DNA from 4 places in the Bacillus smithii genome. Region 1 is predicted to be linked to each of the others. Evidence: riboswitches for the same ligand, from Rfam matches in the RefSeq annotation. Region 1 holds a riboswitch; each other region holds the start of a gene.

Evidence for each region. A riboswitch is a leader RNA that binds a small molecule or an ion and turns the genes downstream of it on or off. The one in region 1 is predicted to bind S-adenosylmethionine.
Region 2: linked by a shared signal. The riboswitch ahead of BSM4216_RS03095 (bifunctional homocysteine S-methyltransferase/methylenetetrahydrofolate reductase) and the one ahead of BSM4216_RS08390 (O-acetylhomoserine aminocarboxypropyltransferase/cysteine synthase family protein) in region 1 are both predicted to bind S-adenosylmethionine.
Region 3: linked by a shared signal. The riboswitch ahead of BSM4216_RS12790 (methionine ABC transporter ATP-binding protein) and the one ahead of BSM4216_RS08390 (O-acetylhomoserine aminocarboxypropyltransferase/cysteine synthase family protein) in region 1 are both predicted to bind S-adenosylmethionine.
Region 4: linked by a shared signal. The riboswitch ahead of BSM4216_RS07910 (phosphoadenylyl-sulfate reductase) and the one ahead of BSM4216_RS08390 (O-acetylhomoserine aminocarboxypropyltransferase/cysteine synthase family protein) in region 1 are both predicted to bind S-adenosylmethionine.

The regions. Positions count from the first base shown of each region.
Region 1 is NZ_CP012024.1:1,783,307-1,786,404, reverse strand. Features, by position in the region: gene BSM4216_RS08395 (competence/damage-inducible protein A) at 1-1,193, shown strand, start outside; SAM riboswitch class I at 1,278-1,393, shown strand; gene BSM4216_RS08390 (O-acetylhomoserine aminocarboxypropyltransferase/cysteine synthase family protein) at 1,524-2,831, shown strand; gene BSM4216_RS08385 (ISLre2 family transposase) at 3,061-3,098, shown strand, end outside.
Region 2 is NZ_CP012024.1:664,847-667,944, reverse strand. Features, by position in the region: gene mreBH (rod-share determining protein MreBH) at 1-995, shown strand, start outside; SAM riboswitch class I at 1,273-1,376, shown strand; gene BSM4216_RS03095 (bifunctional homocysteine S-methyltransferase/methylenetetrahydrofolate reductase) at 1,459-3,098, shown strand, end outside.
Region 3 is NZ_CP012024.1:2,712,928-2,716,025, forward strand. Features, by position in the region: gene BSM4216_RS12780 (MetQ/NlpA family ABC transporter substrate-binding protein) at 1-54, opposite strand, end outside; gene BSM4216_RS12785 (methionine ABC transporter permease) at 69-737, opposite strand; gene BSM4216_RS12790 (methionine ABC transporter ATP-binding protein) at 730-1,755, opposite strand; SAM riboswitch class I at 1,848-1,957, opposite strand; gene BSM4216_RS12795 (hypothetical protein) at 2,053-2,412, opposite strand; gene BSM4216_RS12800 (thioredoxin family protein) at 2,737-3,054, opposite strand; gene BSM4216_RS12805 (toprim domain-containing protein) at 3,044-3,098, opposite strand, start outside.
Region 4 is NZ_CP012024.1:1,678,517-1,681,614, forward strand. Features, by position in the region: gene sat (sulfate adenylyltransferase) at 1-415, opposite strand, end outside; gene BSM4216_RS07910 (phosphoadenylyl-sulfate reductase) at 470-1,216, opposite strand; SAM riboswitch class I at 1,300-1,411, opposite strand; gene parC (DNA topoisomerase IV subunit A) at 1,939-3,098, opposite strand, start outside.

The DNA of each region.
Region 1 (3,098 bases):
GCCAAATCGTCAATACGAATGCACAATTTCTTTCTCGTCATTTGGCTGAAATGGGCGTCAACGTATTTTATCAAACCGTTGTCGGGGATAACAGCGATCGGCTTCTTTCAACGATTCAAAAAGCAGAAGAAAGAGCAGATCTCATCATTTTTACAGGTGGTCTTGGCCCGACACGTGATGATTTAACAAAAGAAACCATTGCCGCGCATCTAGGCAAGAAACTCGTTTTGAACGACGAAGCGTTTAAAGGAATTCGTCAATATTTCCTTAAAATAGGCCGTGAGATGACGGAAAATAACAAAAAACAAGCTCTTGTTCTAGAGGATTGTCTTGTTTTGCCGAATGAAAACGGCATGGCTCCCGGTATGTTTGTGAAATCAAAAAATAAATTTTATATGCTTTTGCCGGGGCCGCCAAAAGAAATGCAGCCGATGTTCGAAAAATATGGAAGGCCGGCTATATTAAATGTTTTGGATCGCCAAGAAAGCATTGTTTCACGCGTATTGCGTTTCTTTGGCATCGGAGAATCGCAGTTGGAGACAGAGATTGAAGATATGATTATGAACCAAACAAACCCGACCATTGCGCCTTTAGCTGGCGACGGAGAAGTGACCATCCGACTTACGGCGAAGCACCGATCAAAAGAGACAGCTAATGAGATGATAGACAAAGTAGAAAAAGAGATTTTAAACCGTGTTGGCGAATACTTTTACGGTTATGGACAAACTACGATTGCAGCTGAATTAGTACAGAAGCTGAAACAACAAAATAAGACGATTGCCTGCGCTGAAAGTTTGACCGGAGGACTGTTTCAAAGTATGATTACCGCTGTTGCAGGAGCAAGCGCTGTTTTAAAAGGCGGGATTGTTTGTTATACAAACGAAGCGAAAGAGCATCTGGTCGATGTTTCAAAAAAGACGCTTGATACGTTCGGAGCGGTCAGTGAGCAGTGTGCGAAAGAGTTAGCTGAAAATGTAAGGAAAAAGCTTAACGCTGATATTGGAATCAGCTTTACGGGAGTAGCAGGACCCGATTCTTTGGAAGAAAATCCTCCTGGAACTGTTTGGATCGGCATTTCTGAAAAAGGAAAAGAATCAAAGGCCGTATTGCTGAAGCTTGCAGGGGATCGGAATCAAATTCGTAACCGTACAGCTAAATACGGTTGTCATTTTTTGCTGCGAACTTGTCAGTAATTTGCTGAAAATGATTGACTTTTCTTTTTTATTGCGCTATTCTTTAAACAAGAGCCACACAATTCAATATTGTAACAGAATTGACTCTTATCAAGAGTGGCGGAGGGAATAGGCCCGAAGAAGCCCGGCAACCTTCAAGAAATCAATGCTTGAAAAGGTGCTAATTCCTACAGATCAGGAAATGATCTGGAAGATAAGAAGGGAAATGATGAACTCAAGCCCTCTTCTTATTGGAAGAGGGCTTTTACTGTTCCTCATCCATCAGGATGGGATCTATTCTCAGATAAGTCGCTGAAATTTCAATCTTCGAATTTTTCGGGAGGTTTTATTATGGCAAACGAGCAATGGGAAAAAGACACAAAATTATTGCATGCAGGGCAAATACCTGATCCTGCGACGGGTGCCCGTGCAGTACCGATCTATGAAACTACTTCTTATGTGTTTCCGGATACGGAACACGCGAGCGCTGTATTTGGACTAAAAAAAGAAGGGAATATTTATACCCGGATTACCAATCCAACTGTTGATGTATTTGAAAAAAGAGTGGCGGCGCTTGAAGGAGGTACTGCCGCTGTAGCATTTTCTTCAGGCATGGCAGCTATCGCGCTCTCCGTTTTAAATGTTGCGAGTGCAGGAGATGAAATTGTCGCAGCGTCTGAATTGTACGGCGGTACTTATAATTTGTTTTCTGCTACTTTTCCTAAATATGGGATTCATGTAAAATTTGTCGATGCTCAAGATCCTGAAAATTTTCGAAAAGCGATCACTCCACGAACAAAAGCTCTTTTCGGAGAAATCATCGGAAATCCAAGTCTAAATGTGTTGGATGTTGAAAAAGTTGCGGCCATTGCCCATGAAAATGGGATTCCGTTGATTGTAGACAATACGTTTGCGTCACCATATGGTTCCAATCCAATCAAATGGGGAGCCGATGTTGTCGTTCACTCGGCAACAAAATGGATTGGCGGTCATGGAACAGTTATTGGCGGAGTTGCTGTAGACGGCGGCCACTTTGATTGGAATAATGAAAAATTCCCTGATTTTATCGAACCGGACCCAACTTATCACGGTTTGCGTTATGCCGATTTAGGAGGAACTGCGTTTGCAACAAAACTCCGCGCACAGCTATTGCGTGATTTTGGGGCATCTTTAAGCCCGCATAGTGCGTTTTTGCTATTGCAAGGATTAGAAACGTTGCATCTTCGTTTGCCAAGACATCACGATAACACGAAAGTCATTGTTGACTATTTGCTGAAGCATCCAGCAGTGGAATGGGTGTCTCATCCTAGCTTAAGCGATCATCCTTCCCATGAATTGGCCAAAAAATACTTAAATAATTTCTTCGGCTCTATTGTGGTATTTGGCATTAAAGGCGGTCGAGAAAGCGGGAAAAAGCTCATTGATCACATTCAACTTTGGTCGCATCTCGCCAATGTGGGCGATGCAAAATCGTTAATAATCCATCCGGCCTCCACTACACATCAACAGCTATCAGCTGATGAGTTGAAATTAGCAGGTGTCAGTGAAGAAATGATTCGTCTTTCTGTTGGACTGGAATCTCCGAAAGATTTAATTGCCGATCTCAATCAAGCTATCGAAAAAGCAACCGGCATTTCGGCTGAAAAGCTTGAAATATAAACAATTTGAAAAGGGGGCGTATTGCTCTCTTTTTCTTGTATGAGTAAAATTATTGTGGGCAAAATTTAACCCCCTCATTTGTTGAGGGAACGTTAGAACGCTCAACAAATGAGGGGGCCACCAAGCGAAAGCGCGGTAGTTAATAAGCAAATAACATGAAAAAGAGGGTTACTCCTTGGTAGAATCTTAGTCAACCAAAACTAAATCACAAACAAAGGAGTAACCCCTCATGCAAAAGAATAACACAGTATATCCAAATTTAAAACA
Region 2 (3,098 bases), 1.1 Mb from region 1:
AAGATATTGGAATTGACTTAGGCACGGCCAATACCCTTGTATATAGTAAAAATAAAGGAATTATTATAAACGAACCCTCTGTAGCAGCGATTGATATACATACGAAACAATTATTGGCAATAGGTTCAGAAGCAAAAAAAATGATCGGAAAAACCCCCGCCAACATTTCCGTTATTCGTCCATTAAAAAATGGGGTTATTGCTGATTTTGAAGTGACAACGGAAATGCTAAAAAGCATCATGAAAAAAGTAAACAAAGCGCTTGGAATCACCTTGCGAAAGCCGAATGTCGTGATCTGCGCCCCATCTGGAGCGACAACAGTCGAAAAAAGAGCGATTGAAGACTCTATTCGAAGCTGCGGAGCGAAAACCGTCCATTTGATTGAAGAACCGATTGCAGCGGCCATCGGAGCAGATTTGGCGGTAGATGAACCGATTGCTAATATGATTGTCGACATCGGTGGAGGCACTACTGAAGCGGCCATTATTTCCTATGGCGGAGTGGTGTGCAGCAATTCGATTCGAATTGGCGGAGACAAAATGGACGAAGATATCATTCAATATGTACGGAAAGAGTACAACCTGCTAATCGGCGAACCGACCGCAGAAATGCTGAAAAAAGAAATTGGATATGCGCCCATCGATCATAATATCCAAGAAATGGAGATTCGCGGAAGGGATTTAGTAACGGGACTCCCCAAAACGATTACTATTACTTCCTTAGAAATTCAGAAAGCGATAAAGGAAACCGTTTTACAAATATTAGAAACAGTTCGTGCTACGCTGGAAAATTCACCACCGGAACTTAGCGGTGACATTGTTGACAGAGGAATTATTTTAACAGGAGGAGCTTCCCTGCTGAACGGTTTAAAAGAATGGTTGGCAAGCCAGATGATTGTCCCCGTAAACCTCGCACCAAGTCCGCTCGAATCAGTCGCCATTGGTACAGGCCGGTCTTTGCATGTCATCCCTCAGTTAAAAAAAGTAAAAAATTAACGCTTGTTAAAGAAGTCTGTCTCTCCGATTAAAAAAAAGCAGGCCCTCATCCCTCCTGCTTTTTCGGAGGCAGACTTTTTTTCGATCTTATTAAGCCCCTCATATAAACCTTCTTTAGACCGCCGGAGATAAGACTTTTCTGATTTCTTTTCTTCAGGATGAATGATTTCAGCTAGCTTTTGAACACGCGATCTGCCAAAAATTCTCTTGACCGCTGCCTGAAGAAAAGCTATTATTAATTTAATAAATCTGAAAATACGAAAAAAATTTCATAGATTTCTTATCAAGAGAGGTGGAGGGACTGGCCCGATGAATCCTCAGCAACCAGCCGAATTGGCCAGGTGCTAAATCCAGCAAACTTTCGAGTTTGGAAGATAAGAAGGATCATTTTGGACATCATCCATCAAAAGCCTTCTTACGGAAGGCTTTTTTCATTTTATCCGTAATGAGAGGAGGAATACGCATGGGATTTTTGGATCGATTGAAAACAGAGATTTTAACAGCCGATGGCGCAATGGGCACGCTCCTCTATTCATATGGAATTGACTATTGTTATGAAGAATTGAATATTGCCAAGCCAGAAATCATTTCAAAAATACATGAAGAGTATATTCTTGCCGGGGCCGATGTCATCCAAACCAATACTTACAGTGCCAACGCTGTAAAACTGCGTCGTTACGGACTGGAAGAAAACGTCAAACAAATAAATAAAGCGGCTGTCCGTCTTGCCAAACAAGCAGCGGCTGATCATGGAACGTTTGTTTTCGGTACAATTGGGGGCATTCGCGGCTTCCGTAAAGATACCTGCTCACTGGCTGATATAAAAGAGGCCTTCCTAGAACAGGCAGAAAGTTTATTGAATGAAAATCCAGACGGACTGCTTCTCGAAACTTACTATGACTTTGAAGAATTGACAACCGTCTTAAAAATAGCTCGAAAATTAACAAACATTCCAATTATCGCTCAAGTGTCCATGCATGAACCCGGTGTCCTTCAAAACGGTCTATCTCTGAATGAAGCTCTCCACCGTTTGGAAGATCACGGGGCAGATCTGGTGGGTGTGAACTGTCGACTTGGACCTTACCATATGATACAAGCACTTGAAAAAGCTACATTGCCCAAAAAAGCGTATCTTTCCGCTTATCCTAACGCCAGCCTGCTGGATGTGAAAGACGGCCGAGTGATCTACGAATCGGAAGCCGAGTATTTCGGAAGAGCGGCGGTAAAATTGCGCAATCAAGGAGTCCGTCTTATCGGGGGATGCTGCGGCACAACGCCGAAACATATTGAAGCCGTCAAAAAAGCATTATCAGGTCTTTCTCCCATTCATCAAAAATCGGTGAAACCCGAAAAACCGATCATTGTAAAAGAACCACCGGCACCGCTCGATCCCCCTCTTCACGAACTAGCGAAGAAAAAACGGACGATTATCGTAGAATTGGATACTCCGAAACATTTGGATACTTTTCAATATTTTCAAGGGACTCAAGTACTTAAAGAAGTCGGAATCGACGCGATTACAATGGCCGATAATTCGTTGGCTTCACCGCGGATCAGCAACATGGCAATGGCGGCTTTAGTAAAGGCCAACCAGCGTATTCGCCCGCTCGTACATATAACCTGCCGAGATCGCAATTTAATAGGACTGCAATCGCATTTGATGGGCCTCCACACCCTAGGTATTCATGATATTCTTGTCATTACAGGCGATCCGACAAAAGTGGGTGACTTTCCCGGTGCCACAAGCGTATACGACGTTTCCAGTTTGGAACTGATTTCATTAATTAAGCAATTGAACAACGGGATTTCTTTTTCCGGGAAACCATTAAAACAAAAAACTCATTTTTCCGTTTCCGCTGCTTTTAATACGAATGTCCGCGTACTGGAAAAAGCAGTCAAACGGATGGAAAGAAAAATAGAATGCGGAGCCGATTCGTTTATCACACAGCCGGTTTTTACAAAGGAAAAAATAAAAGAAATTTACGAAGCAACGAAACACTTAAATGTCCCTATTTTCATCGGAATTATGCCATTAACAAGCCTCAAAAACGCAGAATTTTTGCATAATGAAGTGCCAGGCATAAAATTATCCGATGAAATTAT
Region 3 (3,098 bases), 930 kb from region 1:
AGCAAGACTCAATACAAATACAGATGCAATAATGGCTATAAAGAACTTTTTCACCAAATTTTCCCCCTTTATCTTTTATCTATTTTTGAAGTGATAAAATCACCAATAAACTGAATAACAAACACAATAATCAACACAATGATCGTAGCTACTAAAGTTACGTCGTTATGGTTGCGTTGGAACCCATCCAAATAAGCAAGATTTCCAAGACCACCCGCACCGATTACTCCGGCCATTGCCGTGTAACTGACAAGCGAGATCGCTGTCACTGTGATGCCCGAGACCAAAGCGGGAAGCGATTCAGGAATAAGCACTTTCCAAATAATCGTGCTTGTTTTGGCCCCCATCGCTTTAGCTGCTTCAATAACTCCTTTGTCAATTTCACGAAGTCCGATTTCCACCATCCGTGCATAGAATGGGCCTGCGCCAATAATCAACGCCGGAAAGGCGGCATTCGCACCGATTATCGTGCCGACAAGCGCTTTTGTAAAAGGAATGAGCAGCACGATGAGAATGATGAAAGGAATCGAACGGAAAATATTCACAACTGCGGCAACGATGGAATATATAAATTTATTTTCCCATAAGTTCCCTTTCGATGTTAAAAAAAGCAAAAGTCCAAGGATTAAACCAAGAATAAAGGTGGCAACTACCGATACTCCCGTCATGTATAGGGTTTCCTCTGTTGCCTGCCACATCATTGCCCAATCCACATTTGGAAACCATTTTTCAAGCATGGGTAATGACCTCCGACTCTACTTGTTGTGTTTGTAAATAAGCGATCACTTTTTGTACGTCTTGTTCCGATCCTTGAATCTGGATAAACAGTGTGCCATATGCACCATTTTGAGTTTGGGACACTTTCCCCTGAACAATATTTACCTCAACCGGAAAATCTCTGATTAAGTTGGCTATGATCGGCTGTTCAGCGGAATCGCCAATAAAGGTAAGTTTGACAATTTTACCGTCCTTATAGCGTTTGAGAAGATGAGCAATCGTTTCCTTCGATTCTTCCGGTTCGGTAACTTGTTGAACAAAACGCTTCGTTACCGGCTGTTTTGGATTTTTAAACACTTCCAGCACCGGACCGATTTCAACGATTTGCCCATTTTCCATAACTGCCACGCGATGGCAAATTTTTCTGATTACATGCATTTCATGTGTAATTAACACGATCGTCAAACCGAGCCGTTTATTAATATCGACAAGTAGATCAAGGATCGAATCGGTCGTCTGTGGATCCAATGCAGAAGTGGCTTCGTCGCAAAGCAATACTTTCGGTTCGTTGGCGAGAGCTCTGGCAATGCCTACTCTTTGTTTTTGACCGCCGCTTAATTGAGAAGGATAGCTGTCTTCTCTTCCTTCGAGTCCTACTAATTGAATCAGTTCATCTACACGTTTCATTCGTTTTTCTTTCGGCACTCCGGCGATTTCCAGCGGGAAAGCAATATTTTCCCGTACTGTGCGCGACCATAATAGATTAAAATGTTGAAAGATCATGCCGATTTCTTGGCGTGCTTTTCGTAAAGAAGCGCCTTGAATTTTCGAAATTTCTTGCCCTGCAACCGTCACTTGGCCTTCTGTCGGAATTTCCAAACCGTTCAGCATGCGGATCAGAGTGCTTTTTCCGGCTCCACTGTAGCCAATAATACCGAAAATTTCTCCCTCTTGAATCTGCAAATCTATATTATTAACGGCTGTCACATTTCCGTTTTTTGTACGAAAAACTTTCTTCACCTGCGATAAAGAGATCAGTTCGCTCATTGATTCATTCACCTGCTTTCTTTTTTGAAATGAAAAAAACCTTTCCGCCAATGAGCAGAAAGGTTACGTATTCTTCGTCCTTTCTCTCATCTCTCAAAGCAAACTGCTTTGTGTGAATTGGCACCATGTCAACTGAACGATTGACGGTTGCCGGGTTTCATTGGGCACATCCCTCCACCTCTCTTGATAAGAGCAAGTGTTTATGAAATTGTTCGGAAATTGGTTTCTCGAAAATTATACATTTTCATGCGAATAATGTCAAATAAAATTGATAGAAATATGTTACTTTCATCCTAATCTACCTAATACGACGGTTTCTTCCCGTTCCTTACATAACCACAAAATAGCTTCCAGCTGCAGCTGCAAACGAAAGGATCCAAATATGCTCACGTCTTTTCTTTTGACAGCTGTTAACAATCTTTCTTCCCCCAACAAAATATTTCGAAAAATCTCGTCCGTCCCGCAAAGATGTAAGTGCGGGCTTGAAATCGTTCCTTTTTTCCAATCCATTTGGCTTTTGGACAAAGAAAACATCCATGTTTCATCGTTTGAATCAAAAAGAACGGTCAGTGGATTAGAAGGAAGAATCGGGAAAAGATGTTTTCGTTCGAAACATTCCCTTTGAATCCTTGCGAATAACTTGTCCATTTTCTCATCCCTTCACCTGAATGTTTACTGTACATAGTTCCATTTTTCAGGTGAATTCCCTTTAAAAAGGATTCGACAGATAAAGAAAAACCCTTTGACAAATTCCCCCCATTTCTTCACATTCGACCGCTCTTTTTCAAATAAAAGGACGTTTCTTGAATTATTTCCCAAGAAATATGTCATTTTTGCAAGTTGGCGAAACACGAAAGCCAATCATTGGCTAAAATCATTTTTCACTTAGAAACGCTGCCTGAATGGAATTGCTGAATGACAAAAATGGACATCCACAAAATAACAGCGGGATAAAGGCCCATAAGGATGCCTTTACCCCGCTTGATATTGAGATAATTTTTCATATAGAAAAGGTACAGAATGAAAGGCATAAATTTTGTCTTTTAATTCTTTTTTATCAAAAATCATCAGGCAAGGAACGCTTTCAATTTCATATTGATGAGCAAAATCCTCATGATAATTGATATCCGCTTTGGCAAAAGTGCAATCAGGAAAAAGCTTTTCAATCACATCCACCATTTTTCCTGCCACCGCGCATGTTCCGCATAAAGGAGTATAAAAATATAATACCGTTTTGCCTGTTTCGGAAATTTGTTCATGGAGAGGTTGTTGTGTCCAATCAGATACCACTTTCATCATCCTTTTCAATATACTTCGTATCGATGTCGATACCG
Region 4 (3,098 bases), 100 kb from region 1:
ACATTTTTTTCACACCCGGATGGGCTAGTTCCGTTGTTTTGTAAACCAATTCCGCCTCTTTTTGTTGATCTGGTTCATAAATATCTTTAATGGTGATCACACCATATGTAGCACAGTCAAAAGTAAGCCGAACCTGTTCCCCGATTTGTAGATCGGCTGCTTTTTCTTTTGTGACCGGCAGTGTAATGGGGATGCTCCAAACAATGCCGTTGGAGAGCCTCATCGTTTCGACTACGCTGTTGTAATCTTTTTCTTCTAGGAATCCTGTTAAAGGACTATAGGCTCCTGTCGCGATTAATTCAAGATCGCTTAAAGCAGTGGCATCCAGCTCAATTTCTTTTTCAATGCCTTCGAATGGATATTCTGGATTGTACGCTTGAATTAGAACTCCTCCGTGCGGTTTTATTTCGGTCATGTAGAGGATCCTCCTTATTTTATATATTTAATCAGTCTACTTGGTTTAGTGATTTTAAGAGGGCAGATGTAAACCGCATTCCGTTTTTCCGGTGCCTTTCCATCTTCCGGCCCGTAAATCCTCTAAATCAAATACAGGAGAGGTGCAAGGCTGGCATCCGATGCTTGGATATCCTTGATCGTGCAAAGGATGGTAAGGCAGTTCTTCATTATACGCATACCGCCAAATTTCTTTCCACGTCCAATGAATTAATGGACAAATTTTAATTTTGCCAAACTTTTTATCAAGGTTTATGTAATTCGTGTGTTTTCTTGTTTCTGATTGTTCCCTTCTCAAGCCTGAGATCCATGCTTCAACAGGTTCGAGAACACTTTTTAGCGGAACAATTTTGCGTAGATGGCAGCACAAATTCGGATCTTTTTTCCATAATTCTTCACCGTATTGTTCGCTTTGCTGCTGCAGCGTTAATTCCGGCTTTTGCATGACGATGTTCAGTTCCGGATAACGTTCTCTCGCTTTATCAATGGTTTCGTATGTTTCTTGAAAGTGCAGTCCTGTGTCTAAGAAAACGACGGTCGCTTTTGGATTGATTTTATAAATCAAGTCCACAAGTACACTTCCTTCTATTCCAAAACTGCACGAATAGACAATTTTTTCTCCATAATGGTCATAGGCCCATTCCAGAACTTCTAATGCCCCTTTTGTTTCACTCTTTTCATCAAATTCCGGTAGTTGATAATGATCCCACGTGTCAAACGTAAATAATTCGCTCAAAATACCCCTTCTTTCTATACCACTCATTGGTGTTCCTGTTTAGAGGCTGATGGTAAAATGAAAAAATCTTTCCATTTCAGGAAAGAATCAATAGGTACCATATCATACATACCTTATCTCCCAAAATGGATACCATTTTGCTGGAATTGGCACCTTACCTTCTTTTCAAGGCAGGTTGCCAGACTTCATTGGGCCAGGTCCCTCCGTCGTTCTTGATAAGTTTAATTGCTTTTTATTTTATCAGAAAGTTACTAAAAGTCAACGAATTTTTCCGCAGTTTTTTGATAGGAATTTATAGGAATTTATAAAATTTGTAGAATCATTTTACCTTTTCGTATAAATAAACTCATAGGCAGCAAGAAAAAATTTAAAGAGAACAACTCTTTGCTGAAATGAAATTTTTCTTCCTTCTTAAATTTGGGGCATTGTATTTCCTGCATTGGAGTCATTGTTTTGCCACATCCATTGCTTGAAAGGATTAACTTCTTGATGGGGCGTTTGAAGATTTTACGGTGGAAAACGGTTTGGCATTAAAAAGTAGTACCTTCATGGAAGTGATCCGAAAAAGAGCGACATGTTTTAAAAAATGGATATAAATACCCATATTGTTTGTCTGATGATTTGTTCAAAACAATACAAATGAATTATTGTGCAAAAAAAATCTCCCATCAAAATCTTTTTGATGGGAGATCCTTCTACTTTTGTTTTACAGCATTGCTTATACATATATCTCGCCGTAGAAAAATCCTTTACTCTGTACCGGACGGTTTTTCTGTCCATCCTTCTATGACTGTACCGCTTTCTGATTCGTCAATGGCAAAATTGCCATTTGAGTAGCGGTCATTCTCTCTTAATCCGGAAAGGGAAACCGTTTCTACGACTCCTTTTTCCGTTCGCAAATAAACGATGGAGTCATTGTCGGTGAGATCTAAATACGCAATTCGGTGCGGATGGGATTTTAATTCTCTTAATAAAACAAGACCCCGTTTAGCTCTGGACATTTTTTCCATTTCATTCAATTTCATTTTTTTCACAGCTCCGCGCTGGGTTGCCACAAAAATATAAGGCTGTTCTCCTCGGACGAATACTTTTCCTCTGACCACATAATCATCTTCTTTTAAATTGATGCCTTTTACTCCGGCCGCTCTTGGTCCTACGGTATTAATTTCTTCTTCTTCAAACCATAGCCCATATCCCAACCTTGTAGCAATGAACACATCCATTTGGCCGTTTGTTAAAAACACATCGATTACTTCATCATTATCTTTTAAATTAATGGCCACAAGCGGACGTGAATAGCGCTGTGCTTTATACTGAGACAGTTCAGATTTTTTGGTCATGCCGTTTTTCGTGAAAAAGAGAAGATAGCCCTTTTCCTCAAAATTTTGGACCGCAATGGCTTGAATGATCTTTTCGTCTTTTCCTATGGCGATCAGGTTGGCAATATGCTGCCCCATTTCTTTCCAGCGAATATCAGGCAATTCGTGTACAGGAATATACAAATAATTCCCTTTGTTAGTGAACAATAGCAGCACATCGGTGGTGCTCAATTCCGCTTGGAACAGCAACCGATCTGAATCTTTCATCGCCAAATCGGCACCGCTTGAAGCCGAGTAGGAACGAAGACTTGTTCTCTTAATATATCCTTCTTTCGTAACGGTTACCATGACGTCTTCAATAGCAACGGTCACTTCAGGATTGATTTTTATTTCTTCTATTTCTTTTTCAATGGTCGTCCGTCTTTCATCCCCATACCGCTTTTTCATTTCGATTAATTCCTTTTTAATAACGGACAATAGTTTCTTTTCGCTTTCCAATATGGCCGTCAATTCAGCGATTTTCTTTTTCAAATCTTCCGCTTCTTTTTGCAAAGCAGTGACATCCGTATTGGTAAGGCGGTACAGTTGAA